2 regions of the Clostridium senegalense genome follow, and region 2 is predicted to be linked to the other one. Evidence: riboswitches for the same ligand, from Rfam matches in the RefSeq annotation. Region 2 holds a riboswitch; the other holds the start of a gene.
What was found. A riboswitch is a leader RNA that binds a small molecule or an ion and turns the genes downstream of it on or off. The one in region 2 is predicted to bind magnesium.
Positions count from the first base shown of each region.

Region 1: it holds a riboswitch for magnesium, as region 2 does, so the genes downstream of both, mgtE (magnesium transporter) here and mgtA (magnesium-translocating P-type ATPase) in region 2, are expected to answer to the same signal.

Region 1 covers NZ_JAHLNC010000002.1:411,613-416,070, reverse strand. The annotation lists gene KQI36_RS07070 (metal-dependent hydrolase family protein) at 228-1,466, shown strand; M-box (ykoK) riboswitch at 1,669-1,831, shown strand; gene mgtE (magnesium transporter) at 2,035-3,381, shown strand; gene KQI36_RS07060 (ATP-binding protein) at 3,422-4,114, opposite strand; gene KQI36_RS07055 (response regulator transcription factor) at 4,439-4,458, opposite strand, start outside.
Region 2 covers NZ_JAHLNC010000003.1:180,115-184,572, forward strand. The annotation lists gene KQI36_RS08125 (response regulator transcription factor) at 1-115, opposite strand, end outside; gene KQI36_RS08130 (class I SAM-dependent methyltransferase) at 452-1,192, shown strand; M-box (ykoK) riboswitch at 1,503-1,663, shown strand; gene mgtA (magnesium-translocating P-type ATPase) at 2,059-4,458, shown strand, end outside.

The sequences.
Region 1 (4,458 bases), on a different contig from region 2:
GTATAGATAAAAAATCCCAATTAATATATACTAAAAGTGATGTTTTAATAAAAGGCATAATTAAATGAATAATAGATTAGTATTCTAACTTATTTGTTTAGAATATTTATATTTTGTTTTTTATATGCTTAATAAAATTTTAGAAATTTGCATAGGTTTAAACAATTTTAATATTAATGAATTTGAAACATCAAGAAATAAACCTATACAATTTAGGGGGAATTTTTATGAGTAAAATTGCATTTGTTGGCGGATTGCTAATAGATGGAACAGGAAAAGATTCAATAGAAAATTCACTAGTACTTGTTGAAGACAAGAAAATCGTTTATGCAGGAGCAATGAAAACGATTGAGGATGATTATGAAAAAATACAGATAAATGGCAAGACTATTATGCCAGGATTAATAGATAGTCATCTTCACTTTAGTGGAAACTTAACTGATAATGATAGTGACTGGGTACTTGAACCACCTATACAAAAAACAATAGTAGCAGTTGCTCAAGCACGTGAAGCATTAGAACATGGATTAACATCTGTAGGAGAAATTTCACGTTCGGGAATACATATTCGTAATATGATAGAGGAAGGCATAATACCAGGACCACGTGTTGTAACTACAGGATTAGGATTTTGTAGAACAGCAGGACATGGTGATTCACATAGATTACCATTAGATTACAACAACGATTCTCATCCTTGGGCAGAACGTATCGATGGACCTTGGGAACTTCGCAAAGCTATAAGAAAAAGATTACGTGAAAATCCAGATGCAATTAAAATATGGTCAACAGGTGGTGGCATATGGAGATTAGATGCTAAAGCAGATTCACACTATTGTATGGAAGAAATACAAGCAGTTGTTGATGAATGTAAAATGGTAGGATTACCAGTTTGGTCACATGCAGAAGGATATGAAGGAGCATTAAATTCTTGTAAAGCAGGAGTTTCTGCAATTATACATGGACAAGAATTAAATGAGGAATGCCTTGAGATAATGAAAGAAAAAGATATTACTTTCTGTCCAACTCTTCAATTCTTCTTTGAGTGGTTTACAGTATATGAACCACCATATAGACCAATACATGATAAATATCCAGGTGCAACAATTGCAGAAAAAGAATTGAATCGTATAATAGATAATCTTCAGAATGCAAATAAAAAAGGTATTAGAATTACAGTAGGTTCAGATTCTTTTTGTAGTAGTTTAACTCCATATGGTAAATATGCAATCACTGAAATGTATGCATTAAATAAGGCAGGTTTAACACCAATGGAGACAATAATGGCTGCTACTAAAAATGGAGCTGAAATGCTTAGAATAGATAAAGTAACAGGAACATTAGAAGAGGGAAAATTTGCTGATCTTCTTGTAATAGATGGAAATCCATTAGAAGATATAAAAAATATATCTGTTGATAAAATGGATGTAATAATGAAAGAAGGAACTTTTGTTAAAGAAAAATAATTAATTATTTAAAAAGGATATTCAAAATTTATTTTGAATATCCTTTTTTGCTATTTAGTTATGTTTTTGATTTAATTTATCAATGAAAATTTTATTATAAATTTAGAGAAATAATGCTATGAAGAATTTATATGTTGATTTAAAAATATAAAATTTGATTTGACATGTATTATTTAAAGGAATAATATTATATGTGGAAGAAAAATTGAATTGTTAGGTGAGGCTCCTATAAAGACACATGCTACTGCCCAGAAAAATCGAGAGATTCCAATGGGTTAACAGGAATTATCGCAAAGGTAATTTTTAATGTAGCTGACGATAAGTCTAAGCTTTATAGTGCTAAAGCTCTACAACTAAAAGATACTAGATTTTTTAGCAAGGAGCTGGAAGGTCTTTTTTTATTGTTTTTAATGATATTTAATAGTTTTTTATAAATTTGGGAGGTGATATAAATGGACAGCGACCCTTATAGTAGGTGCAATTTTACAAGTAAATATATAAGAGTAGCCTTGAATTCATTTATACACTTTTTATTCCAAGGCTTCTCTTAATTTAAAGGAGGAGTTTGATGAAACTTGAAATGGACAGGGAAGAATTAAAAAGGTTATTACTTTACGGTTCACAAAAGGGAATAGATGAAATAATAGAGGATATACATCCAGCAGACATATTAGATGTACTACATGAAATAGAGGCTGTAGATGTAATTAAAATACTTCATAGAATACCAGAATGGCTAATCGCAGAAGTTATAGACGAAGAAGATGATGAAGAAAAATATGCACTTTTGGTGAATTTTTCTGAGAAAAAGCAAAAAAATATATTAAAAGAAATGTCATCTGATGAAATCGCAGACTTATTAGGTAGCTTAGATGAAATTGAATCTAAGAGAATTTTAGATAACATGCCAGTTGAAGAAGCTGAAGATGTTAAACAATTGCTTACTTATGCGCCAGATACAGCTGGTGGTATAATGGCAACAGAATATATTTCAATTAAAGAAAATATGACTGTGAAAGAAACATTAAAATATCTTCAAAAAGTTGCTCCAAATGCAGAAAGTGCATATTATCTGTATGTTGTAGATGAAGATGAAAAGTTAAAGGGTGTTGTATCATTAAGAGAAATAGTTGTAAGTCCTTTTGATACATTAATTATTGATGTTTTAAATAGCAACGTTATAAGTGTCCATCATGACATGGACCAGGAAGAAGTTGCGCATAGGTTTGAAAAATATGGGTTTTTAACAATGCCTGTTATAAATGATGAAGAGCAGATGCTAGGTATTGTAACCGTTGATGATATAATAGATGTTTTAAGAGATGAAACAACTGAGGATATACATCGTTTAGGTGGAGTTGGTGAAAGTGAAAAAGTTAATGGAACACTTTTTGAATCTGTAAGAAGTAGACTTCCATGGTTATTTGTTAATTTACTTACTGCGATGTTAGCTTCAGCAACAGTAAGTATGTTTGAAGGAACTATAAGTAAAGTTGTTATATTAGCTACATTTATGCCAATAGTTGCAGGCATGGGTGGAAATGCAGGAACGCAGACATTAACGATAGTTGTTAGAGGATTAGCCCTAGGGGAATTAAATTTTGAAAATGCTAAAAAGATTTTCTTTAAAGAAATAGGTGTAGGTTTAACTAATGGACTTTCAGTTGGGATATGTATTTCTATAATAGGTGGAGTTTGGTCTGGAAAACCTGTATTTGGATTGGTTATTGGACTGGCTATGATTTTAAATATGACAGTAGCTACCACAGCAGGATTTTTAGTTCCATTGACACTTAAAAAATTAAAAATAGATCCAGCACTAGCATCAGCAGTTTTTGTAACAACAGCTACTGATGTTTTAGGATTTTTCTTTTTCTTAGGATTAGCAACAGTATTTATACAATATTTAATATAAGAGAAAAGAAGCTCTTTAATTATTTTGAGCTTCTTTTCTTTTATATTTCTTTATCAGAAAAATTAGGAAAACCAATTGACACAGCGGTGTAACAATTAATTTTAGATTTAATAAAAATAGTATAGCCTACTTTATCACATAAAGATTTTACTAGATAAAGTCCAAGACCAGTGGATTTAGTATTAACTCTTCCATTATTTCCTGTAAAGCCTTTATTAAAAACCCTTGAAAGGTCTTCTTGTTTAATACCTATGCCATTATCATATATTGTAAGAATAAGATTATTATTTTCTATATGGCATCTTATTAAGATACATCCATTGTAATTAACATACTTTATAGAGTTACTTATTAATTGATCAATTACAAAAAATAGCCATTTTTCATCAGTTAATATGTAATAATCTAAATTAATAAGTTTCAATTTAAGCTTCTTTGATATAAAATACTTAGCATGTTTACTTATAACTTTTTCTATTATTTTTTTAACATTAACATTTGATATTATAAAATCTTTATCAAAATCATCTAATCTAGTTAAATAAAGTAATTTATTTAAAGAATCATCTATGTTCTTAACTTGAAAATCAATGTCTTTAAGAGTTGGTTCAAAGCTCAAATCCATATTTTCATCTATAATTAGTTTAATTATAGAGATAGGGATTTTTATATCATGAATCCATAATGTTATTAACTCCTCATTTTCAGTATATCCATCTATAAAAGTTTTCAAAGTATCTTCATATATCATATTTTGAGATTTAAATAAATTAAAATATAAACTCTCTTCATAAGTTTTATTTAGTTTAGATAATTCATTGAAATTTTTATTTTCTAAAGATGAATATAGTAATAGTAAAAATTTTTTTCTTTTATTATATAAATACAACAAGTATAGAGAAGAAAATAAAATATTAATTATGAATATGTATGAGAATATGTTAAAGATATCTCCTGTAATAGGAGAACAAATAATAATTAAATATAAAAATACTAAAAAACTGGTGTCAAATATAAAAAAGGTTTTATTGTCTTTAATAAATTTTAAAAAGTTCATTTAACTGATTATATATCCTA
Region 2 (4,458 bases):
CTTCAATTCCATTACTAGCTTTTAAAATATCATATCCCTCATTATTTAAATAAAAGCCAATTAAATCTAATATTTCTTTATCATCATCTACTATAAGAATTTTTTCACTACTCATAAATTACCCCTATTCTCTTTATAAATTTTTCATATTTATCAAATAAGAAAACTTAAATTAATATTTTATAGATAACTAACAGATTATTTTAGTTAAAAGTTAAGAGTGAATAGTTAACAGTTGTTGTTATTTTTTCTTAACTGATAACAAAAATTTGATGTATAAATTTAAATTCTCGCTTGTTTCCCTATATAATTATAACATTTACACAAATTAATATAATCTTTTAATTTAGCCATTTTTATATAGAAGGTAGACTATAGTAACTTAGCAATATCGGAACAGTTTTCTCACTTTAAAATTGTTATACTTAAAAAAAGTTTAGGAGGAAAATTTATGATAAATTATTATGGTAACTTATGTACAGAAATGTATGAAATTTTACACGAAAAAGCTCCAGAAGATGAACTGGCTTTTTATCTTTCATATGCAACATCAAAAATGAAAATTTTTGAACCTTTATGTGGTAGTGGAAGATTTTTAATACCCTTTTATGAAAGTGGATTTAATATTAAAGGACTTGACCTATCTAAAGAAATGTTAAGTAAACTCACTGAAAAATTACCAGAAGCTCAAGTGACTAATGTATCCCTTGAAAGTTATAATCCGAAAGAACAGTTTGATTATATTTTTATATCATCTGGTTCCGTATCTTTATTCACTGATATGAATATATGCAAATCTATTCTACAAAAGATATATACATTATTGAAAAAAGGTGGCAAATTTGTATTTGCTGTTGATACAGTAGCCAATAAAGGTCAAAATGAAGATGAATATAAAACTATTGAAAAAGTCAAAACAAAAAATGGACTTGATTTGGTGTTAAAAACTAAAAATATTTATAACCCAACAAATAAAATTCTCTATTCTCCTAGTATTTATGAATTAAGAGATAAGGAAAAAATTATTAAAGCTGAATCAATGGATTTTCAAATAAGATTATATGAATTAGGAGAATTGGAAGAGATTTTATATAAAATAGGCTTTAGTGAAATAAAGGTGTATTCTTCTTTTTCTAAAAAAATAGCAAAAGATAATAACGCTGAAATGTTTTTATATGAATGCCAAGTATAATAATAAAATGGAAGCATTAAATACGTGCTTCCTTTTTATTGTCAGTTTAAAATACTAAATACAACTATAGTTAGTTAAAAGTTATGAATAAAATTTAAAATCAATTTTTTAAAATATTTTTTAATTTATTTTTTAAATTTTCTTGAACAAATTTCGACTTTATTCGAGCTTATTCTTTGTGTGTTTCACTATAATTAAAACATTTACATAGTCCAATATAATTTATTCATATAATCATTTTTATTAATTTGTTTAAAAAAAATTCAATTGACATATTCAACAAACATAGCTATACTTTTCATGTAAATGAATATCGCCTCGGTAGGGGAGGTTACTACAAGGATACGGGTTGCTGCCGTAAAAGGATGGAAACATTCTGAACTGGTTAGCAGGTTTTGCCGAACAAAGAAGGCTTAACTTAACGCAACTTCATCGCCTTGCAGAGCCAAAACTTGAACGAGAATGTATTGTTATATGCCTTCGTCACGTTCAAGTTGACGAAGTTTTTTTACGTTATTTTAAAAATATTGGAGGTGAAAAAGAATGGAAGTAGACGGTAGTAGTTTAGACGGTGAAGATACGCATATTTATGACAAAAATTTAATATATTATTTAGTCACATCCAGTCTTTTAAACTGATTGTAATGTGACTCCATCTTATAAAAATTCACGTTTAAAATAAATGCAATTAATAGAATCATATCTATACCATCTTCACTGTTTCTTTACTAATATCAATTCACAAGTATTATAAACAAAAAAATACTAAAACTATATATAGAAATAATAAATTAGGGTTTTTAAAAAATGCACTTATTAACCTTTAGTTATTTATTGTCTTTTTTAAGAATTCGGAGGTGTGAATTATGATAAAAAAAAGAAAAGTGAACACTCAAAACAAAGCAAATTATTCTACAAATAAACTTTTTAATTTTAGTAAAATGGATTTAGATAAAGTTTATAAAGAGTTGAATACAGAAGTTAATGGACTATCCAAAGAAGAGGTAGAAAAAAGAGCTGAAATGTACGGACTAAATGAACTTGCCCATGAAAAGCCATCACCATGGTATATTCAATTACTTAAAGCCTTTATCAATCCTTTTATTTTAGTTTTAATAGCACTTGCTATAGTGTCCTTAATCACAGATGTTATATTAGTCTCTCCAGCAGAGAAAAATTTTACAACTGTAGCTGTTATAACAATAATGGTAACACTAAGTGGTCTTTTACAATTTTTTCAAGAATTTAAATCAGGAAAAGCTGCACAGCAGTTAAAAGCATTAGTTAAAACAACTGCTGCTATATGTAGAAAAGAATCTGGGGTTAAAGAAATAAACATGGCAGACATTGTACCGGGAGATATAGTATATCTTGCCGCTGGAGATATGATACCTGCTGATGTAAGAATAATAAGTAGTAAGGATTTATTTATTAGCCAATCTTCCTTAACTGGTGAATCAGAGCCAGTAGAAAAATACTCAACATTAAAAAATGACACTAAAGATTTAACTGTAACAGATCTTGATAATATATGTTTATTAGGTACTAATATAATAAGTGGAAGTGCTACAGCTGTGGTTATAGCTACTGGAAACAACACTTATTTAGGCTCAATGGCATTAACTTTAGTTGGCACTAAAACTCAAACTAGTTTTGAAAAAGGAGTAAACAGTGTAAGCGCACTACTTATAAAGTTTATGCTTATAATGGTTCCTGTAGTGTTTTTAATAAATGGAATTACAAAAGGCGACTGGTTAGAAGCGCTAATTTTTGCAATATCAATTGCTGTAGGTCTTACTCCTGAGATGTTACCAATGATTGTAACAACAAACCTTGCAAAAGGTGCCGTTGTAATGGCAAAGCATAAAACTGTAGTTAAAAAACTTGATGCAATACAAAACTTCGGTGCAATGGACGTATTATGTACTGATAAAACAGGTACTTTAACTTGCGATAAAATAGTTGTTGAAAGACACTTAAATATTCACGGTGAAGAAGATTTAAGAGTTTTAAGACATGGCTATCTAAACAGTTTTTATCAAACCGGTTTACGTAACTTAATGGATGTTGCAATTTTAGAACATGGAGTAACCAATGGTTTTGATAAGCTTGAAAAAGATTATATAAAAGTAGATGAAATTCCCTTTGATTTTTCTAGAAGAAGAATGTCTGTAGTATTAAAAAATCATGAAGGAAAAAGACAACTTATAACAAAGGGTGCTGTTGAGGAAATGCTTGAAAGTTGCTCTTATGCAGAATACAAAGGAAATGTTGTAGAACTTACTGATAAAATTAAAACCAAAGTTCTTAACATGGTAGAAAAACTAAATAATGATGGTATGAGAGTTATTGCAGTTGCACAAAAAAATAATATTCCAGATGAAAATAATTTCAGTGTAAAAGACGAAAATGATATGGTTCTAATGGGATATATAGGATTTTTAGATCCACCAAAAGACTCTGCAGCCGCTGCAATAAAAGCACTACACAATAACGGTGTAGCAGTAAAAATATTAACAGGTGATAATGATTCAGTAACTAAAAAAATATGTTCAGAAGTTGGTTTAGAGGTTAGTAACGTTGTTCTTGGAACAGAACTGGATGATATGAGCGATGAAAAATTATCTTCTCTAGTAGATACTACTAACGTTTTTGCTAAGCTTTCTCCACTTCAAAAATCAAGAATAATTAAGATACTTCAAGATAAAGGTCATACTGTAGGTTATATGGGTGATGGTATTAATGATGCTGCTGCTCTTCGTCAATCAGATGTTGGTATTTCTGTTGATACTGCTGTAGATATTGCAAAAGAATCTGCGGATATAATCTTACTTGAAAAAAGCTTGATGGTTCTAGAAGAAGGTGTTATTGAGGGTAGAAAAATATTTGGTAACATCATAAAATATATAAAAATGACTGCAAGCTCAAACTTAGGTAATGTATTTAGTGTATTGGTTGCAAGTGCGTTCTTACCATTTTTACCTATGCTTCCTATACATCTTTTACTACAAAATCTATTTTATGATATCTCTCAAATATCCATTCCATGGGATACTATGGATAAAGAATATTTAAGAAAGCCTAAAAAGTGGAATGCAGATGATATTGGAAGATTTATGATATTTATAGGACCAATAAGTTCTATATTTGATATAACTACATTCCTTGTTATGTGGTTTGTATTTAAAGCTAATGCTCCAGAAATGCAATCTTTATTCCAATCAGGATGGTTCATTGAAGGATTATTATCTCAAACCCTTGTAGTT